Regions from separate parts of the Nocardioides jiangxiensis genome, predicted to be linked through region 2. Evidence: predicted binding sites of a transcription regulator. Region 2 holds the regulator's gene; the other holds the start of a gene.
The links. The regulator LexA, encoded in region 2, represses DNA repair genes until DNA is damaged. The targets are predictions, from matches to a motif close to TCGAACANNTGTTCGA.
Positions count from the first base shown of each region.

Region 1 (14,100 bases), on a different contig from region 2:
GGCGATCGCTCTGGTGTGTGCGGCCGGCGTCGGCCTGCGACGGATCGGCCTCGAGTGGCCGTTCGCCCTCTCGGGCCAGCTCCTCACCGCCCTGCTGGTCCTGCAGGCTCAGCTGGGGACCTCCTGGCTGCCCACGACGGAGTCGACGCGTCATGCCCTGCTCGCCCTGGTCCATGCCCTCGACTCCGCCTCACAGAACCCGTCACCGGTCGCCCGCGGCCTGCCTTCGATCGTGCCGCTCCTTCTCGCCGGCGGCGTCGCGGTCCACCTCGTCGTCGACCTGGTCGCCGTGTCGCTGGGTCGCGTACTGCCTGCGAGCCTCCCGCTCCTCGCGGCCTGGGTGCTGCCCGTCAGCGTCCTGGGCACCGCGTCGGGCGCGCTCCCGTTCCTCCTCGCAGCTGCCGCATGGGTGGCGCTGATCGCGACCCACGAGCAGGTCGAGCGCGGGCGCTGGGGGCACGTGGCCGCCCACGGCCGCTCGGCGACGTTCCGCTCGCTGCGGCAGCTCGTCGTCGTCGGCGGCGCGGCACTCGTGCTCGCCACCCTGCTGCCCGGCGTACTCCCCCACCGCGAGCCCTACCGCCTTGACGGGGACGGTCCCTCCGGCACGGTCCGCGTCGCCGACCCCGTCGCGGACCTCCGGCGCAACCTCACGCGCGGCACCGACATCGACCTGATGCGCGTCACGCTCGGCGGCGACGCGGCACCCCCGTCGTACGTGCGACTGACGGTGCTCGACGAGTTCGACGGGAAGGCCTGGCGGGCCGGGCCCCGCTCCTGGCCGCCGGACAACGGGGTCGACGGCACGTTCCCGGCCGCGCCCGCCCTCGGACTGCCGGGGCGGCGCGTTCCCTGGCACGTCACGATCTCGCCGGCCTTCGCGTCGGACTGGCTTCCGCTTCCCACCTGGACGGTCAAGGTGGTCACGGGCGACAGCTGGCGCTACGACAGCAACCAGCTCGACGTGCACCGGGCCGGCACCCCCGGCACCACGGCGGGGCTGCACTACATCGTCGACGAGTACCGCCCCCGGATCGACGCCGCCCGGCTGGCGAGCACGCCACCCGACCCGACCCGGCCCGCCGCCGACACCGCCCTGCCGTCCGCGCGTCCCGCCTGGGTCCGCACGCTCGCCCGGAAGATCACCGCAGGAGCGAGGACCAACTACCAGCGGGCCGTCGACCTGCAGGAGTGGTTCCAGCACGACTTCACGTACTCGACCGACACGGCGGCCGGGAGTGGCTTCGCCGCGCTCGGGGACTTCCTCAACCACTCCCGCAGCGGCTACTGCGAGCAGTTCGCGGCCTCGATGGCGCTTCTCGCCCGGGAGCTCGACATGCCGGCGCGGGTCTCCGTCGGCTTCCTGCGCCCCCGTCACGTCACGGGACTCACCTACGAGTTCAGCGCACACGACCTGCACGCATGGCCCGAGATCTGGTTCCGTGGCGTGGGGTGGGTCGGCTTCGAGCCGACGCCGACCAGCCACACCGGGACGCTCCCCGCCTGGTCACGGCCGCGCACCCAGCCCTCGCCCAGCACCAGCGCAACGTCGACGGCGACCCCGTCGGCGGCTCCCCGGCCGGGCAACAAGCTGCCGGACGAGGGGCCGGTCTCCACGAGGTCCCACGACGGTGGCGTCCCGCTCCCGCTGGTCCTCGGGACCGGGCTGGTGCTCGTGGCCGGACTGGCAGCCACACCGTGGTTCGTCCGGCGCCGGCAGCGGGCACGGCGGCTCGGCTCACCCGACGTCGAGGCGTGGTGGGCCGAGCTGCACGCCACGGCGACCGACCTCGGCCTCGCCTGGCCGGCAGGGCGCTCGCCCCGTGCGACGGCGCACGCCATCGCTCCGCACCTCGGGGCCGGGCAGCAGACCGCGGCGCACGAGGCGCTGGACCGTGTGGTCACGACGCTCGAGCTGCGCCGCTACGCCTCCGCCGGGACCGGCACGGCGACCAGCGACGACGTCGCGACGTGCAGCGACGCCCTCCGCTCCGCGTCCGAACGACGGGTCGCGCGACGCGCCACCTGGTGGCCGCGGTCAGTCCTCGGGGGTCAGCGCGGCGACGGACGGCTGCGCAAGGCCGACAGCGCGTAGGTCGCACTGGCGAGCATCACGAGGAACCCGCCGACCGCGACGGGCACCATCTCCGTCACCGCACCCGACATCAGCAGCGCCACACCGGCGACGAAGACGACGCCCGCGAGGATCGCACGCTGCCGAGCGGCACGGCGGAAGGAGCTGCCGCGCAGGGTCGAGGCGAACTTGGGGTCCTCCTCGCTGAGGGCGCGCTCCATCTGCTCCAGGAGCCTCAGCTCTTCTTCCGAGAGTGGCACGGGCCCTCCTCCCTGCGTGTGATCGTTCGTCTCCAGTCTAGGCAGGTCACCGCAGTCGGGGTACCCGCTCCGGGCATTTTTTCAGCGGCGCGCGACCAGGTGCACCTGGCTGGCGAGCGGCAGGAACTCGGGAAGCGAGGAAACCGCCCGCTCGAGGTCCGCCAGTGCCTCCGCGGAGCCCGGCTCGTTGTCGTGCAGCGCCCCCGGCACGAGGTCGCTGAACACGCGGATCGCCTGGCGTGCCGACGGCGTGAATCCTGCACCCTTGAGGAGCTCCTCGACCTCCGCAGCCGTGAACCGGCGGCCCGCGCTGCGAGCACTCGACGGCACAGCACCGGGGCCGCCCACGAGCAGGTCGCGCGCCTGCTGGAACTGTCCGGCCATCGCCCGCGCGATCACCGCCGCGTGACGCTGCGCGACCAGGAGGCTGAGCACGCCACCCGGACGCAGCACGGCAGCGATCGACGCGAGGGCAGCGGCCGGGTCGGGCACCATCTCGATGACCCCGTGACACAGCACGACGTCGACGCTCCCGGTCGGCACGAGGGCCGCCAGGTCGGCGAGGTCTCCCTGCTCTCCCGACACGAGGTCGGCGACACCGGCATCGCCCGCACGGCGACCGAGCGCCGCCAGGGCGTCGGGGCTCGGATCGATCACCCGCACCCGGTGCCCCTGCTCGGCCAGGCGCACGGCGAAGCCACCCGTGCCTCCGCCGATGTCGAGCACGGTCGCACCCGGGAACTCGTCGAGGATGTCTTCGAGGGCCGCCCAGAGGACGGTCGCGCGGCGATCAGTGCCAGCCATGGCGCCCACAGTAGTGGTGGCCCGCGCCCGGCTCACGCCCCGGCGCGCAGGGCGGGCCGGAAGACGATCTCCTCCTCCACCGAGGTGTGGGGCGCGAGGCCCAGGGCCTGCTCGACCACGGCCAGGAACCGGTCGGACTCGCGGACCAGGTCGTCGGCCTCGCGCTCCGTCACCGACCGTGCGGAGCCGGCTTCGGCCGCCGCACGCTTCGATGCGCCCGCAGCGAAGAAGGTCGCCCACTCCCCCAGCTCCGGCGCCACGGTGGCCAGCAGCACCCAGGCGTTCTTCTGCTTCCGCAGGCGCGGGTCCGGATGCGCCCGCGCGGCGAGCAGCGCTGCTGCCGCGCGGAGTGCGGCGACGTGGGCGTGCGCGTAGCGCGCCGGCGCGTCCGTGGTCATGATCGCCTCCCGGAGCGACTCGGCAGAGCGCTCGAGGTAGGAGTGCGTGGTGGCGGGCAACAGCATCATCGGCGGGGCTCCTTCGGTGGCGTCGACCCTCATCTGTTCGAACACCTGTTCGATGGATCTCACGCTACACCCGTCCCCCGACAGATGGCCGCTCCGACGGCCCCTAGGGTCGTGGTCATGATCGAGATCTGGCTGAACCCTGCGTGCTCGAAGTGCCGGACCGCCGTGTCCGAGCTCGACGCGGCCGGCGCGGAGTACACCGTGCGGCGCTACCTCGAGCAGCCGCCGACGGTCGCCGACATCGAGGACGTCCTCTCCCGACTCGGCGTGGAGCCGTGGCACATCGCCCGCACGGCGGACGCGAGGGGTCTCGGCGTCACGCTTCCCGAGCGCACGCCAGAGCAGCGTCAGGCGTGGGTGCAGGTCCTCGCGGAGCACCCCCGCCTCATCCAGCGGCCGATCCTCACCGCCTCCGACGGCACCACCGTGGTCGGCCGCGATGCCGACAGCCTGGCGAAGGTCATCTCCGCCGGCTGACCCGCTCCCGGCCCTGCTGGGCTTAGGTTGCTCGGGTGGACTCTCTCGCGATGACCTTCACCAGCGGCTGGGCCAGTGGCGTCAACAGCTACCTGGTCGTCCTCGTGCTCGGCATCGCCGAGCGGGCCGGCGTCGACGGCATCCCTGCGGTCCTGGGCCGGTGGGAGGTGCTGGCCGTCGCCGCTGGCCTCTACGTGACCGAGTTCGTCGCCGACAAGATCCCGTACGTCGACTCGACCTGGGACGCGGTCTCCACAGCGATCCGGCCCACGGTGGGGGCGGTGCTCGGCGTCCTGCTGGCCGGCGACGCGACCTCGCTCCAGGCCGCACTGGGTGGCGTGCTCGGAGGCGGCACGGCCCTCGCCTCCCACACGGTGAAGAGCGGGAGCAGGCTCGCGATCAACACCTCACCGGAGCCGGTGACCAACGTGGTCGCGAGCCTGGGCGAGGACGTCACCGTGCTGGGGGTCGCCGTGGTCGCCCTGCACCACCCCGTCATCGCGGCGTCCATCGCGGCGGTGCTGCTCGTCGTCGGTCTCGCGGTGCTCTACGTGGCGCTGAAGTACATCCGTCGGGGCTGGCGCCGGTGGAAGGGGAAGGACCGCCTCCCCGCGGCCGTGGCCTGACCGCTAGGTTCAACGCCCATGGCACGCATCGCAGTGATCGGCGGCGGCTTCGGTGGCACGGCCGCAGCGGCCCGCCTGGCCAAGCTCGGCCACGACGTCACCGTCCTCGAGAGGTCCGGGCGCCTCGGCGGCGCCCTCGGCACGGTCGAGGCAGACGGGTTCACCTGGGACGCCGGCCCGACGATGACGCTCCTCCCGGCCGTCATCCGCGACCTGTTCCGCAAGTCCGGGCGGCCGCTGGAGAAGGAGCTCGAGCTCGTCGCGCGCGACGTCATCCGCGAGCACTGGTTCGCCGACGGCTCCGTCGTGACGCTCCGCGGCGGGTCCCGCGGCGTGCAGTACGACGCCTTCGAGGAGCTCGGCGCCGGCCTCGGCGCCCAGTGGTGCGACCACGTCGCGTCGTACGCCGATGACTGGGAGGTGGTCCGCCGCGAGTACCTCGAGCGGCCGTGGCGCCCCGAGATCGCGAGCAAGGAGGTCGTCGCCCGCCTGCAGTCGCGCACCATGCTGGCCAAGCGGCTCAAGAAGGACTTCCGCGACGAGCGACTGCGCCTGGTCGCCGGTCACCCCTTCTTCATGGACGGCCACGACCTGCGCAACGTCCCTGCCTGGATGGGCGTCAACGCCTACGTCGAGCAGAACTTCGGCACCTGGACGACACCGGGCGGCATGGCCGCGCTCGCGGAGGCGATGGCCGACCGGCTCCGCACGCGTCGCGTGGACGTCCGCCTCGGCACGACGGTGACCGACATCGTCCAGCGCGAGGGCCGCGCCGTCGCCGTCGCCACGGACGCGGGCGAGGTCGACGCCGACGCCGTCGTCTGCGCGATCGACCCGCGCCTGGTCCCCGCGCTGGCGCCCTACGTCGTGCGGACGACGCCGGCCATCCCGGCGTACGCCGTCCACGTCGGACTGGACGGCGAGGTGCCGGACCTCGGGCCGGAGACCGTGTTCCACGGCGACCCGACGATCGTGGTCCGCACCGGCGGAACCGCACCCGCGGGCTGCCACGCCTGGACGCTCTACGGCCGCGGCCACCTCTCGGAGGACATGGTCCTCGCCCTCTCGCGGATGGGCGCCAACATCCGGGCCAACGTCGTCACGCGTGTCGACCGCACCCCTCGCGACCAGGTCTCCGCCCTCGCGAACTCCCCGCTCGGCGTGCTGTGGCAGGGCCGCGACACGCTCCGCCACCGCCTCGGCCCGCGTACGCCGATTCCGGGCGTCTACGCTGCCGGGGCCAGCGCCACGCCCGGTTCGGGGCTCCCCTTCGTGGGCCTGTCTGCGTCACTGGTCGCCCAGGAGATCGGCCCCGCCTGAGCCGTGCGCCGGCGTCCGCGGGATCGCTCGCGCGAGCGTCAGCGGGTCTGCTCGAGCGCCTCGAAGATCTCACGCGTCGCCTTGGACCGGTTCAGCGTGTAGAAGTGCAGGCCGGGCGCGCCGCCGTCGAGCAGCTCACGGCAGAGCTCGGTGGCGAGGCGGATCCCGTTGGCACGGATCTCCGCAGGATCGGTCAGCCCGTCGAAGGTCGCCACCACGTGCTCCGGCACGGACGTGCCGATCAGCTCGCCCTGCTTGGCGATCGCGTTGAGGTTCAGGATCGGCATGATGCCCGGCAGGATCGGCAGGTCGACGCCGTGCGCACGCACGCGCTCGACCAGGGCGAAGTAGTCCTTCGCGTCGAAGAACATCTGGGTCACCGCGAACTCGGCACCGGCCCGGGCCTTCTCGACCAGGACCTCGGCGTCGTGGTCCAGCGAGGCCGCCGACGGGTGCCCCTCCGGAAACGCCGCCACCCCGATGCTGAAGCCGCCGCGGCCCGCCGCGAGCTGGACCAGCTCGACCGCGTGCTCGAAGCCACCCTCGGTCGGGGTCCACTCGGCGCGCGGACCCTCCTTGGGGTCGCCCCGGAGGGCCAGGACGTTGGCGACGCCCGCGTCGGCGTACGCCGCCAGGATCTCGTCGAGGTCGTCCTTGGTGTGGCCCACGCAGGTCAGGTGCGCCATCGGGAGCAGGCTCGTCTCCTCGACGATGCGGCGCGTGATGTCCACCGTGCGGTCGCGGGTCGAGCCGCCCGCGCCGTAGGTCACCGAGACGAACGTCGGCCGGTAGTCCTCCAGCTCGCGGATCGCCTGCCACAGCTGCGCCTCGCCCGCCTCGTCCTTGGGCGGGAAGAACTCGAAGGAGATGCTGCGCTCACCGGAGCGGATGCGCTCGGCGATGCTGCCCGTGGCCTGCGTCATGGCTCCATCGTAGGGATCGCTAGGCTCGGGCCGTGCCGCCGTCCAACTCCGGGTCCAGCTCCGACGTCTTCGATCCCGCGCGCTTCCGCGAGGACGTCCAGACGGTCCTGGACGAGTTCCTCGACGAGCAGGCCGAGCGCCTCGCACCGCTCGGCACGGACGCCGCGGCACTCGTCGCCGAGGCCCGGATCGCCGTCAGCGGCGGCAAGCGTCTGCGTGCCGCGTTCTGCCACGCCGGCTACCGCGCGGTGCGGCCCGAGGTCGCCGACGAGCGCGCGCTGCTCCGCGCCTGCGCCTCCCTCGAGCTGCTCCACGCCAGCGCCCTCGTGCACGACGACTACATGGACGCCTCCGACACACGGCGGGGCAGGGCCGCGAGCCACCGGATCTTCGAGACCGCGCACACCGACGCCGGATGGGACGGCAACCCGCAGCAGTACGGCGCCGCCGCCGCGATCCTGCTCGGCGACCTGCTGCTGACCTGGGCCGACGAGCTGCTGCGCCGCTGCGGGCTCCCCCTCGCGGAGGTCGCACCGGCGCTCGACATGTTCGACCTGTGCCGCTCCGAGGTCGTGGCCGGCCAGTTCCTCGACGTCTCGGTCCAGGCACGCGGGGTCGCGGACGTCGAGACCGCGATGACCGTGCTGCGCTACAAGTCCGCCAAGTACTCCGTCGAGCGGCCGCTCCACATCGGCGCCGCACTGGCCGGGGCCACCGAGGACCAGATCCAGGCGCTGACCGACTTCGGCCTGCCGCTGGGCGAGGCCTTCCAGCTCCGCGACGACCAGCTCGGCGTCTTCGGCGACCCCGCGGTCACCGGCAAGCCCGCCGGCGACGACCTCGTGGAGGGCAAGCGCACGGTCCTCGTCGCGATCGCGCTCGACGGCGCGGCTGCCCCCGAGGCCACGGTGCTCGACACCTCCCTCGGCACGCCCCTGACCGGCGGCCAGGTCGACGAGCTGCGCCGGATCATCACCGACGCCGGCGCCGACACCCGCGTCGAGGAGCTCATCGACGCGCTCACCGAGCGCTCGCTCGCCGCCCTCGACGCGGCGCCGCTCGATCCTGCCGCCAAGGGCACGCTCCGCGACCTCGCGGCCGCGGCCACCCGGCGTACGACCTGAGTCAGTCCTCGTCGTCGAGCAGCCAGACGGCGAACGCCGGCTGCGCCTCGGTGCGGTCGTCCAGCACCAGCATGATCCGGCCGAACCCGGCGGGGTCGTCGGCCTGCAGCGTCTGCCAGCCGGACCACTCCAGTCCGGTCGGCTCGGCGAGGTCGGCGAGGCAGTCGGCGAGGGCGTCCAGGTTGCGGCCGTAGTGCTCGGGGAACCCGAGGGCGACGCCAAGCCGGGCCAGCACCTCCTCGCGCGAGTCGGTGTCGGCGGTGTCGAGGTGCACGGTCTTCATCGCGAGATCCGTTCGAACGAGGCGTAGTGGTCGCCGGTGTAGTAGAGCTCGTGGGCCTCGCCCTCGATGATCCGGCGGGCGCCGCGGTCGCTCTCTCCGGGCGTCGGCACGGTGTACTCGTGGTAGTAGCCGCGCTCGTGCTCGGGAAGGATCCCCTCGTAGTTGCCGAAGACGACCCCGTCACGGTCGTAGGGGAACGGACCGTCGCTGTCGATCAGCGCGACTGTGTCGCCGGCTTCTGCCGGCAGCCCGGAGAGCCGGACCAGCGGCAGGCCCGAGGTCGGGTCCGTGCCGTCGCGGGACGACCGGGCGTCGGGTGACGGCGTGCCGACCGTGGTGCCCGGGTCCACCCGCACGCTCTGCTGCGACGTCGGTCGCGACGTGTCCGTCGTGCCGTGCTGCTGCCAGAGGTACGTCGCCAGCGCGACGACGAGGGCCAGGACGGCCGCGACCCACTGGCTCCGCGTGCGCGGCAGCCGCATCAGCTGAAGGCCTCGACGCGGGCCCGGCGCTGCACCTCGGACCCGCGGTTCTCCCGCAGCGCGTCGATCGGGCGGCCGGGCAGGTCCATGTCGGTGAAGATCCACTCGATGCAGTCGCGGTCGGTCCAGCCTCCGTCGTGGAGGACCGTGAGCAGGCCGGGCAGGCCCTTGACGACCTCTCCGTCCTGGATGAACAGGGCCGGCACCTTCTGGCCCGCGCCCTCGGACGGCACGGCTCCGGCGAGCGCGTGCTCGCGGATCATCGTGCGTACCCGGTTGACGCTCACGCCGAGCGCCTTGGCGGCTCCGTGCCAGTCGAGCCACTCGGAGACGAGGACAGAGAGATCGGTGTTCGCGTCAGTCACGGGCCCAGTCTCCCACGGCAACCGTCACTCACTATTTTCACTCCAGACCCTTGAGCCCCAGCAGAATCACGGGTTACTGTCAATCGGCCGTTCGGACTACTTTTCGGGGAAACATGACTGCCACCCGCACGATCCACCGCCTGCTGACGGGCCTCCTCGCGACCGCACTGACGGGCGCGACGCTGGCCCTCGCGGCGCCGGCCGAGGCACGACACGCCGACCTCCCGCAGGGACGGACCTACACCAAGCACACGGTGCGGGCGGGCGAGACGGCCACCGAGCTGGCGGTGCGGTACCACGCGTGGACCGACGAGCTGATCCGCTACAACCACCTCGGCCAGGACGGCCAGCTGTACGTCGGCCAGCACATCGTCATCCCCCAGGTCACCGCTCGTCTCCACCACGCTCCGAAGAAGGCGTCGCACCGCCCCACCAGCCGCCAGCCCAAGGCGACGAGGAAGACGTGGCGGCACGCCGACCCCTCGCGTGGCCAGGTCCGCTCGGAGATCATCCGCACCGCGCGGGCCCACGGCGTCGACCCGGAGCTCGCGCTGGCGATCTCGTGGCAGGAGTCGGGCTGGCAGATGCACCACGTCTCATGGGCCTCCGCGATCGGCGCCATGCAGGTCCTGCCGAGCACCGGCACCTGGATGAGCATGTACGCCGACCGCCCCCTGCGCCTCACCCGGCTGCACGACAACGTGCTCGCCGGCGTCCTGCTGCTCAAGGTCCTCGACCAGGGCACCCACACCTCGCGTGGGCAGATCGCGGCGTACTACCAGGGTCTCGGGGCGGTGCGGGAGCACGGGCTCTACGCCGACACCGAGCGCTACGTGGCCAACGTGAAGTACCTGAAGAAGCGTCTCGAGCACGGCTGGCGTCCGGCCTGAGCGCGCCGCACGGCTGCGACCACCCGCCATCCGTACGATGACGCCCGTGGATCCTCGAGTCGAACGGGACCCCAGCGACCCGATGATCGGGCGTCTGCTGGACGGTCGCTACCGCATCGGTGCCCGTGTGGCGCGCGGTGGCATGGCGTCCGTCTACGAGGCCACCGACGTCCGCCTCGACCGGACCGTCGCCGTGAAGGTGATGCACCCCGGCATGGGCGACGGCTCGGCCGACGACGACTTCGCGAAGCGCTTCGTCCGCGAGGCGCGCGCCGCCGCGCGCCTGTCGCACCCGCACGTGGTGGCGGTCTTCGACCAGGGCACCGACGGAGACACGGTCTTCCTGGTCATGGAGTACGTCCCGGGCCAGACCCTGCGCGACGTCATCCGCGCCGAGGCTCCCCTGCCGCCGCGGCGGGCGTTGGCCCTCCTCGAGCCGGTCGTCGAGGCGCTCGCCGTGGCCCACCGCGCGGGCCTGATCCACCGCGACATCAAGCCGGAGAACGTCCTCATCGCCCGCTCGAATGAAGGGGCGGCCGCGGAGAGTGTCAAGGTCGCCGACTTCGGCCTCGCCAAGGCGGTCAGCGCCGACACCCAGCACACGGCCACGGGCGGTGTGCTGATCGGCACCGTCTCCTACCTCGCCCCCGAGCTCGTCGTCGACGGTCGCGCCGATGCCCGCGCCGACGTGTACGCCGCGGGCGTCGTCCTCTACGAGCTGCTCACCGGCCAGAAGCCGCACCAGGGCGAGAGCCCGATCCAGGTCGCCTACAAGCACGTCCACGAGGACATCCCCGCGCCCTCGGAGCTGGTCCCCGGCCTGCCGGCGTACGTCGACGCGCTGGTCGCCCGTGCGACGGCGCGCGACCGCAGCCTGCGCCCGGCCGACGGCAGCATCCTGCTGCGGCAGCTGCGCCGCGTCCGCAACGCCGTGGACGCGGGCATCCAGGAGGACCCGGACCTGCTCGCCGACCTCGCGCTGCCGGCCGCTGTGCCGGTCGTCGAGGACTACGCGGAGCCCGACGACGTCGAGCACACCACGGAGGAGTCCGCGGCCTACGAGCTCTACGACCAGGCGACCGACGAGGGCTGGGAGGGCGACGGCTGGGAGGGCACCGCGGTCGTCGGGTCCGCCGCGACCCGCTCGACGCCGGCGGTCGCACAGCCCTGGGAGCACCACGCGCACGGCTCGCGCCGCGGGCCGGTGCTCCTGGTCGCGGCCCTGGTCCTCGCACTGCTGCTGGGCATCGGCGCGTGGTGGTTCGGCTTCGCCCGCTACACGACGACACCCGACGTGATCGGGCTGACCGCCGGCCAGGCCGAGACCAAGGTCGAGGACGCGGGCCTGGAGTTCGACGGCAGCGACACGGCGTACAGCGAGACCGTGGCTGCCGGGCACGTCATCAGCACGGACCCCAACTCGCAGGACCGGATCCTGCCCGGCGGCACGGTGCACGCCTTGATCTCCAAGGGCAAGGAGCGCTACGCCGTCCCCACGCTGCGCGGCAAGACCGAGGACGACGCCCAGCAGGCGCTCCTCGACACCCACCTCGACTTCGGCCACTCGACCCAGCGGTACAACGAGACGGTCCCCGAGGGACGGGTCATCACGAGCACGCCCGAGGCCGGCGAGATGGTCCCGCGCGACACCGCGGTCGACCTGGTCATCAGCCGGGGACCGAAGCCGATCACCGTCGTCGACTGGACCGGCAAGGCGTTCAAGGACGCCTCGGCGTGGGCGAAGTCGAAGAAGCTGAAGGTCGAGAAGTCCGAGGAGTACAGCGACGACGTCGCCGCCGGTGACGTCATCTCCCAGGATCCGTCCGAGGGCGACGCCTTCAAGGGCGACACGATCACCTTCGTCGTCTCGAAGGGCCCCGAGCTGGTCACCATCCCGCGGGTGCGCGCGATGGGGGTCGACGCGGCGACGCAGACGCTGGAGGACGCCGGCTTCAAGGTCAGCGTCAAGCACAGCGACCTCTACCTCGGCCTCGGCTACGTGTCGTCGGTGAAGCCCGGCGAGGGCGAGAAGGCCCCCAAGGGCAGCACCGTGACGATCTACCTCGTCTGAGGCGTGCTCTAGGGTCTGCGGGTGCTCTCCCCCGCTGATCCCGCTGCGTCCCGTCCCATCGGCTCCCACGTCCCGGTCGGCAAGGGCCTCGTCGCCGGTGCCCTCACCACGATGCGCGAGATCGGCCACGAGACGCTGCAGGTCTTCGTCGGCAACCCCCGTGGCTGGAAGCTCTCCGCGGGCAAGCCCGCCGAGGACAAGGCGTTCCGCACCGAGCTGGAACAGTCCGGCACGCGTGCGTTCATCCACGCGCCGTACCTGGTCAACCTCGGGTCGCCCACGCCCGCGACGTACGAGAACTCGATCGCCGTCGTGGCGCACAACCTCAGACGAGCCGCCCAGATCGGCGCCGAGGGCGTCGTGGTCCACACGGGGTCGTTCGTCGACCCGAGCGACTCCTCCGAGCGGTACGACGCAGCGATGCGCCAGGTCCGCGAGGGCCTGCTGCCGATCCTCGAGACGCTCGAGGGAGACGACGCGCCGTGGCTCCTCCTGGAGCCGACTGCAGGTCAGGGCCGGAGCCTCTGCGCCGGTGTCGAGGACCTCACCGCATACCTCGACGCGCTCGACCTGCATCCGAAGGCGGGCATCTGCCTCGACACCTGCCATGTCTTCGCGGCCGGTGCGCCCCTCGACGAGGAGGGTGGCGCGGCGGCGACGCTCGACCGGATCGTCGAGATCGGCGGCGAGGGCCGGCTGCGGCTGATCCACGCCAACGACTCCATGGACGTGCGCGGTGCCTTCAAGGACCGTCACCAGAACATCGGCGCCGGCCACATCGGCCGCGACGCCTTCCGCGAGCTCTTCGCGCACCCGGCGACCGAGGGTGTGCCGTTCATCCTCGAGACGCCGGGCTCGCGCGAGTCGGCGGAGGACCTCGCCACGCTCCAGCAGCTGCGCGCAGAGGCCGCTTCCCGGGGTTGATCCCTGCCCGGGCCGGGCGCACGATGGAACGGCGGGGGCCGGACGTCAGGAGACCCGACATGACAGGGCACGTCATCCATCTCAACACGAGCATCCACGCCTCGCCCGAGGCGGTCTGGGAGGTCCTCACGGACATCCCGCACCACCCCGACATCCTGCGCAGCGTGAAGTCGACCCGCCTCCTCACCGACGGCGGCTACGACGTGGGCACCACCTGGTCCGAGGAGCGCACGTTCTTCGGCCACCACGGGCAGGAGGAGCTGCACGTCACCGAGAGCGACGCCCCGCGCCGGACCCTGCACGAGACGAAGCTGCGCCACGACGCGATCCGCACGGCCTGGTCGATCCAGCCGAACCGCGACGACACGACCCGGCTGCTGGTGACGGCCACCATGGACGTCTCGGGTCGCTCGCCGGCCGAGAAGGTCCTGTGGAACGCCTTCGGCGGCCACAGCTACAACGCGACCCGCAAGATGCTCGCCCAGGACCTCGAGGACATCCGGGTCGAGGCCGAGAAGCGCAGCGGGGCGGTGACCGGACGGCATCGCGCGAGCTGAGTCGGTTATGGTCCCCGGGTGAAGTACTGCATGAACTGCGGTGCCGAGCTCGGGGCGGGGCGGTTCTGCACCAACTGCGGTACCCCGGTCGGCAGCGCCACGCCACCGGTCGACGCCGACGCCCTCTCCGTTGCCCCTGCGGTCGTCGGTGTCGGACCGGCTGCCGCTGCGACTGCGCCGGAGGCACCTGCGTCCCCCGGCCGGCCCACTCCGGCGTACGCCGCGTCCCCGGCGGCCGCTCCGGCCTCCGACCGTCCGCACTGGACCGGCTGGGTCCTCCTCACCGTCGGGGTGGTGCTCGCGGTGATCCTGGGCAGCTGCCTGGCGCACGGCGGAGACGACGCGCGACACGCGTCCGCGAGCGCCACGACGTCTGCGAGCACGACGACCTCCTCCTCGACGACCGGGGCGAGCACTCCCCTGCCCTCCGACAGCGGACGCGCCGGCACCGAC
Region 1 covers NZ_JAUQTA010000002.1:377,654-391,753, reverse strand. Annotated here, with positions in the region: gene Q5722_RS13260 (transglutaminase TgpA family protein) at 1-2,095, shown strand, start outside; gene Q5722_RS13255 (SCO2097 family morphological protein) at 2,053-2,334, opposite strand; gene Q5722_RS13250 (class I SAM-dependent methyltransferase) at 2,416-3,138, opposite strand; gene Q5722_RS13245 (SAV_6107 family HEPN domain-containing protein) at 3,171-3,605, opposite strand; gene Q5722_RS13240 (ArsC/Spx/MgsR family protein) at 3,723-4,082, shown strand; gene Q5722_RS13235 (DUF4126 domain-containing protein) at 4,118-4,708, shown strand; gene Q5722_RS13230 (phytoene desaturase family protein) at 4,727-6,028, shown strand; gene metF (methylenetetrahydrofolate reductase [NAD(P)H]) at 6,067-6,951, opposite strand; gene Q5722_RS13220 (polyprenyl synthetase family protein) at 6,984-8,075, shown strand; gene Q5722_RS13215 (barstar family protein) at 8,077-8,358, opposite strand; gene Q5722_RS13210 (guanyl-specific ribonuclease) at 8,355-8,840, opposite strand; gene Q5722_RS13205 (Rv2175c family DNA-binding protein) at 8,840-9,205, opposite strand; gene Q5722_RS13200 (lytic transglycosylase) at 9,319-10,095, shown strand; partial or broken gene pknB (Stk1 family PASTA domain-containing Ser/Thr kinase) at 10,133-11,956, shown strand; gene Q5722_RS14980 (PASTA domain-containing protein) at 11,948-12,166, shown strand; gene Q5722_RS13190 (deoxyribonuclease IV) at 12,188-13,090, shown strand; gene Q5722_RS13185 (SRPBCC family protein) at 13,150-13,647, shown strand; gene Q5722_RS13180 (NADase-type glycan-binding domain-containing protein) at 13,666-14,100, shown strand, end outside.
Region 1: a site for LexA is predicted at 3,643-3,658, ahead of Q5722_RS13245 (SAV_6107 family HEPN domain-containing protein). Genes of this name have one in related genera too.

Region 2 (14,100 bases):
ATGCCGTAGACGGCGGGCGACACCGTGCCCATCATGACGTGCTCGTAGGGGTCGCCCGCGCAGACCGAGTGCACCTCGATGTTGGCGATGCGTCCGGCGCCGGTGGTCAGGCCGCCCGACGCGTAGGGCATCACGACCTCGTCGAGCCGGGTGTAGATGTTCGTGTAGTCGATGCCCGCGAAGGTCTCCGCGCCCGAGTTGAGCGCCTTGATGAACGTCGAGTCGGCCTGCTGCTGCAACACCGCCGGCGTACACGTGGTGAGGCTGGCGACGCCGCAGACGGGCAGCGCCCTGGTGCCGTGGTTGGACGGCGCCATGCCGATGACCTCTGCCACCTTGGTGCGCACGTCGGGCCAGAACCGCAGCGCCCAGCGACCGCTCATCCCGCCCTGCGAGTGGCCGAGGATCGTCACCTTGCGACCGGTCTGCGCGTACATCGTGCGGATCGCGTAGACGATGTACTCCGCCGCCGTCTGGATGTCGCCGAAGGTGTGGAACGGCATCGGACCGACAATGCGCGGAGGCGCGCGGCGCTCCCTCACAGGAGCACCGCGCGCCTCGACGTACGTCAGCTGCAGCCGGAGGTGCTGCCGCAACCCTCGCAGACGTAGCACGAGCCAGCGGGGCGCATCTTCGTGCCACACGTGAAGCAGAGCGGCGAGTCGACGGCGGTGCCGGTGATGATCTCCAGCAGCTCGGCGGAGGTCTTCGCAGCGCGCTCCGGAGCAGCGGGCTCGACGACCTCAGCCTCGACCACGGTCTCCTTCTCGACGACGGCGGGGCGGTCGGCGATGGCCGGCTGCTCGACGGTCTTGAGGGAGTCCGCCTCGGAGATCTCGAGCGGCTCGTAGGAGCCGGTCTCGAGGTGGCGCTGGCGCTCCTCGGCCGAGTAGATGCCCAGGGCGGAGCGGGCGTCGAAGTCGAGGTAGTCCAGGGCCAGGCGGCGGAAGATGTAGTCCATGATCGACTGCGCCATGCGGACGTCGGCGTCGTCGGTCAGGCCGGCCGGCTCGAAGCGGAGGTTGGTGAACTTCGCGACGTAGGTCTCGAGCGGCACGCCGTACTGCAGGCCGATCGAGGTGGCGATCGAGAAGGCGTCCATGACACCGGCCAGGGTCGAGCCCTGCTTGCCGAGCTTGAGGAAGACCTCGCCGAGCGAGCCGTCCTCGTGGGCACCCGAGGTCATGTAGCCCTCGGCACCACCGACGGTGAACGACGTGGTTCGCGAGACGCGCGACTTCGGGAGGCGCTTGCGGGTCGGGGCGTAGACGACCTTCTCCACGACCTTCTCGACGACCTGGGCGTCGGCGTCAGCCGCAGCCTTGTCGGCGGCGTCCTTCTTGGCCTTGCCGCCACCGTCGGCCAGCGGCTGGCCGACCTTGCAGTTGTCGCGGTAGACGGCGGTCGCCTTGAGGCCGAGCTTCCAGGACTCCATGTAGACGTCCTCGATCTCCTCGACGGTCGCCGACTCCGGCAGGTTGACCGTCTTCGAGATCGCGCCGGAGAGGAACGGCTGGCAGGCCGCCATCATCCTCACGTGGCCCATCGGCTTCAGGGCGCGGGCACCCATCGCGGTGTCGAACACCTCGTAGTGCTCGGTCTTGAGGCCCGGGGCGTCGATGACGTGGCCGTGCTCGGCGATGTACTCGACGATCGCCTCGACGGTCTCCTCGTTGTAGCCGAGCTTCTTCAGCGCCCGCGGGATCGTCTGGTTGACGATCTGGAGCGAGCCGCCGCCGACGAGCTTCTTGAACTTGACCAGCGAGAAGTCCGGCTCGATGCCGGTCGTGTCGCAGTCCATCATGAAGCCGATGGTGCCGGTCGGCGCGAGCACCGAGGCCTGCGCGTTGCGGAAGCCGTTGGTCTTGCCCAGGTCGACGACCTTCTGCCACTCGGCCGTCGCGAGCTTGTGGACCTCGGCGTCGGCGATGTGCAGCGTGCGGACCTGGTCGTTGGCCGCCTGGTGCTTGCGCATGACGCGCTGGTGCGCCTCGGCGTTGCGGGCGTAGCCGTTGTACGGGCCGACGATCGCAGCGAGCTCCGCCGAGCGGCGGTACGACGTGCCGGTCATGAGCGACGTGATCGTCGCCGCCATGGAGCGACCGCCCTCGGAGTCGTAGCCGAGGCCCATCGCCATGAGCAGCGCGCCGAGGTTGGCGTAGCCGATGCCGAGCTGGCGGTAGTCGACCGTGGTCTTGCCGATCGCCTCGGTCGGGAAGTCGGCGAAGCAGATGGAGATGTCCATCGCGGTGATGATCACCTCGACGGCCTTCGCGAAGCGCTCGCCGTCGAAGGTGTCGTCGTCCTTGAGGAACTTCAGCAGGTTGAGCGACGCCAGGTTGCACGAGGAGTTGTCGAGCGACATGTACTCCGAGCACGGGTTGGACGCGGTGATGCGGCCGGTCTCGGGGTTGGTGTGCCAGTCGTTGATCGTGTCGTCGTACTGGATGCCCGGGTCGGCACAGGCCCACGCGGCCTCGGCGATCTTGCGCCACAGGGCGCGGGCGTCGACGGTCTCGATGACCTCGCCGGTGGAGCGCGAGCGGAGACCGAACTCCTTGCCCTCCTCCACGGCGCGCATGAACTCGTCGGACACGCGGACCGAGTTGTTGGCGTTCTGGTACTGGACCGAGGTGATGTCCTTGCCGCCGAGGTCCATGTCGAAGCCGGCGTCGCGCAGCGCGCGGATCTTGTCCTCCTCGCGCCACTTCGTCTCGACGAACTCCTCGATGTCCGGGTGGTCGACGTCGAGGACGACCATCTTGGCCGCACGACGCGTGGCGCCGCCCGACTTGATGGTGCCGGCAGACGCGTCGGCGCCACGCATGAAGGAGACCGGGCCGGAGGCGGTGCCGCCGGACTTCAGCAGCTCCTTGGAGGAGCGGATGCGGGAGAGGTTGAGGCCGGCGCCGGAGCCGCCCTTGAAGATGAAGCCCTCCTCCTTGTACCAGTTGAGGATCGAGTCCATCGAGTCGTCAACGGAGAGGATGAAGCACGCGGAGACCTGCTGCGGAGCGGTCGTGCCGACGTTGAACCAGACCGGGGAGTTGAAGGAGAAGTACTGGTTGACCAGCAGCCAGGTCAGCTCCTCCTCGAAGACCTTCACGTCGGCCTCGGAGGCGAAGTAGTGGAAGTCGCGGCCGGCGGCGACGTACTTGCTGACGACGCGGTCGATGAGCTGCTTGAGGCTCTGCTCGCGGTTGTCGGCGCCGACGGCACCGCGGAAGTACTTCGTGGTGACGATCGTCGAGGCGTTGACGGACCAGAAGTCCGGGAACTCCACGCCACGCTGCTCGAACACGGTCTCGCCGGTCTTCCAGTTGGTCTGGACGACGTCGCGACGCTCCCAGTTGATCGCGTCGTAGGGGTGCACACCCTCGGTGCTGAAGACGCGCTCCATCTTCAGGCCCTTCCCGGTTGCCTGCTGTGCGGCGGAAACCGTCTCGGTCATCGTCTCTCCATTTCCCATGATCTGCCGGCGTGATGCTTCTTGGCTGCTGCTGCGTACTGCTGGTGCTGCTGCGTACTGCTGGTGGTGCTGGTGCTGCTGGTGGTGCTGGTGCTGCGTCGTCTGGAGGCCCGGCAACAAGCTTCCCCACTCGATGCCGGGCCGGTCTGTGTCACCCGCTCGGGGTGAGGTCCTTCTCGAACGCCGGATCAGCGGCCGCCCTCTCCAGACGGAGGGCGTCGATCTCCTTGGCGAAGTCCTCGGCGGACTCGAACGCGCGGTAGACGCTCGCGAACCGGAGGTAGGCCACCTCGTCGAGCGCCCGTAGCGGGCCCAGGATCGCGAGGCCGACCTCGTGCGCCGGGAACTCCGCCTGGCCGCTGCAGCGCAGCGCGTCCTCGACGTCGTGGCCCAGGCGGGCGAGCTGGTCCTCGGTGACCGGACGGCCCTTGCAGGCCTTCCGGACACCGCTGATCGCCTTGTCGCGGTTGAACGGCTCGGTCGCGCCGGAGCGCTTGCTGACCATGAGCTGCATCTGCTCGACCGTCGAGAAGCGGCGGTCGCAGGCGGGGCAGACCCGGCGGCGGCGGATCGCGGCGCCGTCGTCAGCGACTCGGGAGTCGAGCACGCGGGTGTCGGTGTTGCGGCAGTGTGGACAGTGCATCGCTCGGCTCCCCTCGTCCGTCGTCTTCGCGCCTGGCGCCTGTGGATTGCTGTGGATAAAGGCGCCCTGGCTGTTGATGGCGCCGGTCACACCTGTTGACTACATGTGGAGAACCACAACGGTGTAACTACTAGATGTAGTGGTAACCGTACGTCGCGACCACCAGCGCCGCAAGCCGCCTCGTCGCCACGGGCGACGCGATCGGCGTGTCGGATGTGGTCCAGGTCGCAAAAGCGCAGGTCAGCACGGAAGAGCCGGTTTCCGGCGCCGAAATCGCAGCTCGGCGTGTCGGGCGTGTCGTCGATTGTTGGTCATGCGGAACGCCCTGCCGTGACAGAATCCCCGCGTGACGAACGGGTCGAAGCACGCAGGCAGCCGCAAGGCTTCCCGCCGGGCTCGCCCCCGCCGCTCGCTCGACACGCGCGTCGCGAAGTACGCCGTGGCCGTCACCCTGTGCGTCGTCGCCTGGGGCTACCTCGTGTGGGCCGCCATCGACTTCGGCGCGACCGCTCGCGGCGGCAACGGCGCCGCGTGGTTCTTCCTGCTGCTCGCCTGCATCGGCGCGGCCTCCTGTCTCTTCGCCGGCCTCATGCTCGGCGTCCGGCTGCTGACGGTGCTGGGCATCCTCGCCCCACCCGCCGGCTCCCCCGACGCCCCTGCGCGGCCCGCCGGCGGACGTCGCGCCGCGCGCTGATCCGACCGGCCGGCCGCGCCGAGCACGTGACGCAGGCCTCGAATCTTTTTTCGAACAGAGCCTTGCGTCATTCGAACACATGATCTAACTTCGATCACGTGTTCGATCGAACGTCTGATCGATCTCCCGACCGGAGCCGTTCCCCCGGTTGTGTCGGGGGCCCTGACTAGACATTCGCTCGTCACCCCGACCGACTCTTCCCCGGAGGTCCCCGATGAGCACGATCAGCTTCGCCCCCACGTTCGAGATCCGTCCCGCCCGCACCGGGCCGGCACCCGCAGGCCAGCTCCGGCTGACCCGCCGTGGCCGCCTCGTCGTCTTCATGGGCGCCGTGCTCGTCGTCTTCGCGCTCGCCTTCGTGATCATGGGCGGCTCGAGCGCCTCGACCGACGCGGGCGGCTCGCCGACCGCGACCGAGCGCATCGTCGTGGCCCCGGGGCAGACCCTCTGGGACATCGCGTCGGCGCACAGCGACGGCGACGTCCGCGCCACCGTCGACGCCATCGAGAAGCTCAACGCCCTCGATGGCGCGATGCTCTACGCCGGCCAGGAGCTCTACATCCCGGTCGACTGACACAGACTGCGGCCACCACTGGTGGGTGGCCGCCCAGGTTCCCGCGCGTCGCCTCGACCCCGGCGCGCGGGATGGGGAAGACGCGGGGCGGGCGCTGCAAGGGAAGGCAGCACCCGCCCCGCCTCACATTTCAGCCCACGTCGGGGCGACACGCGGTTCGAACACATGTTTGAAGCCGTGCGTGATCACGACTACGTTGGACCCATACCGACCAGCCCTCCACGACGTAAGGCGCAGACGATGGCGACTCCTCCTCGCAAGGTCACCGAGCTCCCCGACGGTCCTGCTGACGCGACCGGCCTGACGCCGCGGCAGCAGCGCATCCTCAACGTCATCCGCGACGCCCTCGAGGCGCGCGGCTACCCGCCCTCGATGCGCGAGATCGGCGACGCGGTCGGCCTGACGTCATCCAGCTCGGTGTCACACCAGCTCAAGGTGCTGGAGCAGAAGGGGTTCCTCAAGCGCGACCCCAACCGGCCGCGTGCCATCGAGGTCTTCCTGCCCGAGGTGCTCGCTGCCCGGCGTTCGATCGGCGCGGCCGAGGAGGTCTCCTACGACGAGACCGGCATCGGCGACTCGGTGCCGGCCGCGACCTACGTGCCGGTCGTGGGGCGCATCGCCGCCGGCGGCCCGATCCTGGCGGAGGAGCGCGTGGAGGACGTGTTCCCGCTGCCGAAGAGCCTGGTCGGCGACGGCACGCTCTTCCTGCTCGAGGTCTCCGGTGACTCGATGATCGACGCCGCCATCTGCTCCGGCGACTACGTCGTGATCCGCCAGCAGCCCACCGCCACCAACGGCGACATGGTCGCCGCGCTCCTCGACGGCGAGGCCACGGTCAAGACCTTCAAGAAGAAGGACGGCCAGGTCTGGCTGATGCCGCACAACGACGCCTACGACCCGATCGACGGCACGCACGCGTCGATCCTCGGCATCGTCACCGCGGTCCTGCGCCGCGTCTGACACGCTGGGGCCGTGACGCCCCGACGCTTCCTCACTGCCCTCGTCGCGACCTCGGTCCTGGCGGGGGCAGTGGCATGTGCACCACGCGACGACGCCACCCCTGGCCTCACCACGCACGCGTCGACGCCCAGCTCGACGGCCTCGGCCAGCTCCGACCTCGACGCCCTCGCCTCGTCGGCGGCGGCTGCGGCGTCATCCATCAACGCGCCCCTGCCCGGCACCGTGCCGCCCACCTGGCTCGGCACCCGCCCCCTCCCCCTCCGCGCCGACGGCTACGGCATGGTCCGGACGACACCGAAGGAGCTGCGCGAGCGACGCTTCACGCTGCCCGACACCGTGGCCGAGCTGCCCGGCTCCGGCTTCGCCGCGCGCATCGTCGCGCCCGCGCCGGCCGACGTCATCGCCCGCTCGACGTGGCAGCCCGGGTGCCCCGTCGGCAAGGAGGACCTGGCCTGGGTCCGCCTGACCTTCCGGGGCTTCGACGGCGCCCGCCACACCGGGGAGCTCCTGCTCAACCGGTCGGTGGCGGCGCCGGTGGCATCGGTGTTCCGGGAGCTGTGGCGGCAGCGCTTCCCGCTCGAGGAGATGCGGGTGACCACGCGGGCCGAGCTCGACGCCCCGCCGTACGGCGACGGCAACGACACCAGTGCCTTCGTCTGCCGTCCGGCGGTCGGGTCGAGCCGGTTCAGTGAGCACGCCTACGGCCTGGCCGTGGACGTGAACCCCTTCCAGAACCCCTACACGAAGGGCGACCTCGTCCTGCCCGAGCTGGCCGGCTCCTACGTCGACCGGGACCCGCTCCGGCCGGGGATGCTGACGCCTGGGGCGATCGCCGCGTTCGCCCGGATCGGGTGGGAGTGGGGTGGCGACTGGCACACGCTGAAGGACCGGCACCACTTCAGCCTCCACAACCGATGACTATTACTACCTAATGGTAGCAATGCGTCGCGAACCGGCGTAGAGTCGGCGCCATGGTCGACCAGCACACCTCCCCCGGCACCCCGGCCGAGTGGCATGCGCCCGAACCGGATCCGGCGGAGCTGACCCACGCCATCCACGAGGGACTGGGGCTGCTGGCACTGCCGATGGCGGTGCTGCTGATGTTCGGCGCGTGGTCTCCCACGGTCTTCGTGTGGGCACCTACCTCTCCGCTCGCAGCCGCCGTCACGGCCGCGGGGTTCCTCGCCGCCGCCGTGCTCGCGGTGGCGGGCCGCTCGGCCGGCCGCCGGGCCGTCGACCTCACCTCCGTCGTCGTGCTCGCCGGCCTTGTCGGACTGGCGGTGACCACCGCACTGCACCTGCGGGAGCTCGGCCGGATGGATCCCCTCGGCCCGCTGACCATCAGCCGCACCATCACGCTGGGCTGGGTGCCCGCGATGGTCGTCCTGCCCGTCGTGCTCGTGCGCTGCATCCGCACGGTGCGCAGGGCCGGCCTGCCACCACGCGGACCCTCCTGGCTGCTGCGCGTCGGCGGCACGGTCACGGCAGCACCGCTGCTCGGGCTGGCGCTCGCCAGCCTGGTCGACCCTGCGCGCACGGTCACCTAGCTCCCGTTCGAGGCCAGCCCGCTCGACGTACGCGCGATGGCGTCGATCCAGCTGGCGATCGCCGTCGGCATCGTCCACGCGATGTGGCGTGCGGCCCCGCGCGATCTCGGCGGTGCCCTCCTCGCCCTCGGCACGTACGTCGTCCTGGTCGCCGGCGCCACCGTCGTGTTCCGCGACGACCTGACGAGCGACAGGAACAGCCTGCTCGTGGGCGCGGCATGGCTCGCGCTCCTCGCGGGCGTCACCGTGGCCGGCTTACTCCTGCGGGTGACTGACCGAGACTTCCCCGAGGTCTTCGCCGCGCCGGAGCTCGCACCGGCGGCGGACCACGGCTTCTACGGGCCCGGCTCCGTCACCTGGAAGGTGTGGAGCTACCCGACCAGCCTCACGATCGGCTTCCAGCGCGCCGTCGTCATCGAGGAGCTCGACCCGCACCTGGTCGCCGCGGTCACGAAGACCCACGGCATCTACGACCGGCCCCGCACCCGCTACGACCGGACACTGCGCTACTTCGCGATGGTCGCGTTCGGCGACACCCGGTCGACGACCAAGGCCGCCGACGTCCTGGTGCGGATCCACGCCAAGGGGATCGGCATCGACCCGGTCACCGACACCCGCTACGACGCCAACGACCCAGACTCCCAGCTCTGGATCCTGGTGACGGCCTGGCACTCGATCCTCGCGGCGTACGAGCGCTACGGGCCGGGGCGGCTCTCGGCAGCCGACGAGGCTCAGTACTGGGCCGAGTGCGCGCGGGCGGCCGAGCTGCAGACCTGCGACCCCGACCAGGTGCCGCGCAGCCGCGACGAGGTCCGGGCGTACTTCGAGGCGATGCGCCCGCAGCTGATCGGCTCGGAGTACGCGCGCGACGCGATGCGCCACCTCCTCCAGGCGGAGGTGATGCTGCCCCCGATGTCGCGGCTGCTGTGGCCCCTCACCTTCGTCGTCACCCGTCTGCTGCGCCGCGGCACGCTGGCGACCATGCCCGTGTGGATGCGCGAGGTCGTCGACCTCCCCGTCAACAGGTACGCCGACGCGGCCGTGCGGCCACTCCTCTGCGTGATGTTCTGGGCGGTCAGCCTCAACACGGCGGTGCAGCTCCTGCTGCTGCGGATCCTCTCCCCCATGACGCTGCCGATCGCCGGACCGGTCCTGCGCAGGATCGAACCGCTCGAGGCCCGCACGATGACGCCCCGCGAGGCCCAGGCGGCGTACGGCTTCGAGCCGCCCGCGGCGGCGCACGCCGACTTCCGCGCCACGCAGGTACGCCGGGTCTTCACCGAGGGCGCGGCGCCGCAGGAAGACGGCATCCTCGAGTCGCAGCCGATCCTCGGCAACATCGACTGAGCGCGACCGAGCGCGACTGAGCGCGCCGAGACGAGGCTCGTGCCGGGCACGGGCCCCGTCTCGGCGCGGCACAAGCCCCGTCTCGGCGCGGCACGGGCCCCGTCTCGGCGCGGCACGGGCCCCGTCTCGGCGGGCAGGGTCAGCGGCCGGCGAGGCGCTTCAGGGCGCCGCGGACCATCTGCGGGTCCACGGTGGGCCACATGGGCGGAAGGGACGCCCGCAGGAAGCCGCCGTAGCGTGCCGTGGCCAGCCGCGGGTCCAGGACCGCGACGACGCCCCGGTCGCTCGAGGTGCGGATCAGGCGACCGGCACCCTGCGCCATCAGCAGCGCGGCATGGGTCGCCGCCACCGACATGAAGCCGTTGACACCCGCCTTGTCGGCAGCCTTCTGCCGCGCCGACATCAGTGGGTCGTCGGGGCGCGGGAACGGGATCCGGTCGATCAGCACCAGCGTGCACGTGTCGCCCGGGACGTCGAGTCCCTGCCACAGCGACAAGGTGCCGAAGAGCACGGTGTGGGGGTCCTCGACGAACTGCTTGGCGAGCTCCGGGAGCTGGGCATCACCCTGGGCGAGGGTGGTCAGGTGAGGCAGCCGCGTGCGCACCTCCTCCGCTGCGGCATCGGCCGCCCGCTTGGAGGAGAAGAGCCCCAGCGTGCGCCCGTCGGCGGCATCGATCAGCTCCACGATCTCGTCGAGGACCGCGGGCACCAGGCCGTCACGGCCCGGCTGCGGCAGGTGCCTGGCGACGTACAGGATGCCCTGCTTGCCGTAGTCGAACGGCGAGCCGACGTCGAAGCCGCGCCAGGGCTGGACTCCGTCACCGCGAGGCGGCGCCTCCGCGCCGTCGGCCACCCGCTCGGTCGGCTTGAGGCCGAGGGAGGACGCGACCACGCCGAAGTCGCCGCCCAGCATCAGCGTCGCGGAGGTGAAGACCACGGTCTTGTCCGCCAGCAGCTTGTCGCGGATCTGGCCCCAGACCTGCAACGGCGCCAGGCAGAGCTGCGGGCCTCCGTGCTGCGGGAGCCGGTCGTTGCGCCAGAGCACGTCCGACTCGAGGTCGGCCGCCATCCGCTCGGCCACGGCGAGGACGTCGCCGACCATCGCCTTCGCCTGCGTCCTGGCGGCATCGGCGTCGTCGCCCGCCTTCTCCTTCGGGAACGCCGAGACACACGCGCGCGCCGCGTCGCGCACCAGCGCCAGCGCATCAGCCAGCTCGACCGGCATCCGCTCGATGCGACCGGGAGCGAGCTCGGAGATCGCGTCCGCGAGGGCGTCGGCAGCATCGAGGAGCTCGTCCGCCTCGCGCCCGTCGACCTGGCGTGCAGCACGCCGGCCGGCCCGCTCGACATCGCCCGGCGCCAGTTCCGAGGACGCTGCCTGGGTCACCCGCGCAACGAGCTCGTGCGCCTCGTCGATCACCACCGCGTCGTACTCCGGGATCATCGGGATGCCCTCGATGGCGTCGATCGCGAGCAGGCTGTGGTTGGTGACCACCAGCTGCGACGAGGCGGCCTTCTCCTTGGCGCGCTCGGCGAAGCACTCCTCGCCGAAGGCGCACCTGGCCTTGCCCAGGCACTCGCGCGCACTGACGCTGACCTGCCGCCAGACCCGCTCGGTGTGGCGCGGCGCGTTGTCGCGTTCACCGGAGAGGCCGCGCTTGGCCTCGTCCTCGGCCCACTCGCGCAGCTCGATGACCTGCTCCCCCAGCGACCCGACGGGGGCCTCGACGAGCACGCCCTGGTCGTCCGGCACGCCCTCACGGATCCGGTGCAGGCAGGCGTAGTTGGAGCGGCCCTTGAGCACGGCGTAGGAGGTGTCGATGTCGCGGTGGTGGCCGATCGCGTCCATGAGGCGCGGGAGGTCGCGCTCGACCAGCTGGTGCTGCAGCGCCAGCGTCGCGGTCGCGATGACCACCCGGTCGCGGTGGAGCAGTGAGGGCACCAGGTAGCCGAGTGACTTGCCGGTGCCGGTGCCGGCCTGGACGAGCAGGTGCGTCTGGGACTCGAGCGCCTCCGAGACGGCCTCGGCCATGGCGACCTGCCCCGGGCGCTCGGCACCGCCGAGCGCGCTCACGGCCTCGGCGAGGACCTCGCGGACTCGGGAAGCGGGAGCGTCAGGCACCGGAGAAGCCTACGGGTCGGCACCGACATGCAGTCGCCCGCCCTCACCGGGCGCGCTCCGCGTGGAGGGCGCGCCCTTCCCTCGTCCCCGCTACTCGCCGAAGCAGGCCTCGCCGCTGTCGAGTCCCTTGCCGTCGCAGCCCTTCGCACCGGGTACGACGTAGCCCTGCATCGCCGGTGCGTTGTTGAACGACGTGATCGTCGTGCCGTCCGGGAAGACCACGGCGACGAAGCCGCCGTGCGGGAACTGGGCGCTCGGCACGAACGTGTCCGTGGCGATGTAGTACGTGCCGACCACGCCACCGCTGGTCGGGTCCTTCTGGGTCTGGATGCAGTCGTGGGCGGCAGCCGGTCCGGCTGCCAGGGCGACCGACGCGAGGGCACCGGCCGCGAGGCCGGCACAACGGATCAGGAACATGGCAACTCCTGGGAGGCGACGGGTCTGGACCCGACCACGCTCGTCCTCCGGACGGACGACGCGCCAGCACGGCGCGTCACCTCTGGGGCACGTGGCCCGCAGCGGCGGTGGACGCGACAGCGGCTGCTGGGGTTGACCACCCCAGCAGCCGCCGCCGTCGTTCAGGAGAGCGTCAGCGAGGTGTCGTCCACGACGAACGACGTCTGCAGCGAGAAGTCCTCCGACTCGTTGAAGGAGAGCGTCACCGTCTGCCCGGCGTACGCCGAGAGGTCGAAGCTGCGCTCGACGTAGCCGCCGCCCTTGTTGCGGTTGGAGTACGTCGCCAGCGTCGTCGAGCCGACCTTCACCGCGAGCTTGTCGTAGGTCGCCCAGGTGCTCTCGGCACTGTCGATGGAGAGCCAGAACTTCAGCGTCGCCTTGCAGCCGGCCGGGATCGTGACCTGCTGCGACAGCGTCTCCGTCGAGGTCCGGCCGTTGCCGCCGAGCCACGCGTCCCACGCCCCGGTGTGCGCCGGCTTGGTGGTGCTCGCCGTGATGACGCCCGTGCTGGCCGTCCACGGGGCCGCGCTGCCGGTCTCGAAGCCGGGGTTGCCGAGCTTCTGGCCGGTGCACGGGGTCGGCGCGGGCGCGACGTTCCAGGTGAAGGTGGCGGAGCCGGCGGCACCGGTGGAGTCCTTCGCCGTGACGGTGGTGCTCACGGCGCCGGCGGCGGTCGGCGTGCCGCTGACCAGGCCGGTGGCTGCGTTGAGCGAGAGGCCCGCGGGCAGGCCGGTGGCGGACCAGGTCAGCGTCTCAGCGGCGGCGGAGTCGGTGGCCCGGAGCTGGAGCGACGACGGGCTGCCGACGGTGGCAGCCTGGGCGCCCGGGTCGGTGACCGTCACGGTGTTGGCCGGCGGCGGCGTCACCGACGTCGTGGCACTGATCTGGTAGTTGCCGAGAGAGGCGTAGTCGCTGTACTGACCCCCCACCAGCGGGTCGCCGGTGCCGACGCCGTCGACCTCGGCGGTGTACGTCGCTCCTCCCGCCGGCAGGTTGCCGGTCCAGGTCGCGTCGAGACCGCTGGCCTGGGCGGTGGAGACCCGCGCGGCCGTGGGGTTCACCGTCGCGACGACGGCACCGGCCGCGTCCCGGATGGTCAGCTTCACGTCCAGGTCCGGCACGCCGTCGGCAGGCGTCACCGTGACCGTCGTGCTGCCCGAGCCGGTGACCGTGAAGTCGTCGACGTCGTCGCGCGTGGTGATGACGCCGTTGACCGGAGTGCCCGAGGCGAGCGCGGTCGCCGTGGCCGTGGTGTTGCCGTGGTCGTCCGCGCGCAGCGGCGCACCTCCGGCGATGATCGCGAGGTCGTCCTGCTGCTGGTTGGCGTCGGTGTACTCGCCCTTCGACCACTGGGTCACCGGCTGGTAGTAGCCGACGCCCATGATCGGGGCCCACGGGTTCGCGCCGGCGTAGTAGCCCTGCGTCGAGGTGCCGTCGTGGCTCAGGCCGAAGTTGTGCCCGACCTCGTGCGAGACGGCCTCGCCGACGGTCTTGCCGTCCGTGCCGACGCCGTTGGTGAAGACCCAGGCGGGCTGGTAGTAGCCGTGGTTGGCACCCGCGGTCGTGAAGACGTTGATGTACGCGACGCCGCCACAGCCGCAGCCGTCGTACACCGGGCCGCCCTTGGTGATCAGTGCCCGGGTGCCGAACACCTGGTCGGCGGAGTCGGTGCGGTCGATGGCCGCTGCACCGGGGTCGTGGGTGGTGACGTTGACGTCGAACGGCGCGTAGTCCTCGGCCACCGTCTGCCAGACCCGCTGGATCTGGGTGAGCTCGGCATCGGAGAAGCTGGTGTCGGCCGTCGCGTCGATCGAATAGGGCTCGGCGACGATGTCCGCGCCGTACTTCTGGTTCCACGCGGTGTTGGAGACGGTGTCGCCGGTGAAGTCGAGGTAGATCGTGCGGTTGGACCCGGGCTTCGACGCGAGATCGAACGTCTCCGCGAGCGGCCGGGGCGCGGTGGCCGAGGACACGGCTGCCTGCGCGGCCACCGGTGCCTTCTCCTCGACCATGTAGCGCATGCCGCAGGAGTCGAGCCACAGGTGGCTGTCCCGGGCCTCCCGGCTCAGCTGGGCCGTGGGGATGTGGTTGGCCGCCGCGGCCTTGCGGAGTGCGGCGGCGTCGCCGTGCGCCACGGCGGCCGCGGGCTGCGCGTGGTCCAGGACCTTCTCCGCACATCCCGCGCGTGCCGCGGCGCCGGTGGCACCGGCGGCGAACGCGCCACCCGAGGACAGCTGGACGGCCGAGGTCGCGGCGGTGACCGCGAGCAGCGACCCCACGGCGAGACG
Region 2 covers NZ_JAUQTA010000001.1:918,661-932,760, forward strand. Annotated here, with positions in the region: gene Q5722_RS04560 (esterase/lipase family protein) at 1-503, opposite strand, end outside; gene Q5722_RS04565 (vitamin B12-dependent ribonucleotide reductase) at 569-3,451, opposite strand; gene nrdR (transcriptional regulator NrdR) at 3,621-4,112, opposite strand; gene Q5722_RS04575 (hypothetical protein) at 4,459-4,806, shown strand; gene Q5722_RS04580 (LysM peptidoglycan-binding domain-containing protein) at 5,021-5,380, shown strand; gene lexA (transcriptional repressor LexA) at 5,621-6,340, shown strand; gene Q5722_RS04590 (M15 family metallopeptidase) at 6,353-7,258, shown strand; gene Q5722_RS04595 (hypothetical protein) at 7,312-7,887, shown strand; gene Q5722_RS04600 (oxygenase MpaB family protein) at 7,924-9,234, shown strand; gene Q5722_RS04605 (ATP-dependent DNA helicase) at 9,374-11,356, opposite strand; gene Q5722_RS04610 (hypothetical protein) at 11,447-11,773, opposite strand; gene Q5722_RS04615 (putative Ig domain-containing protein) at 11,935-14,100, opposite strand, start outside.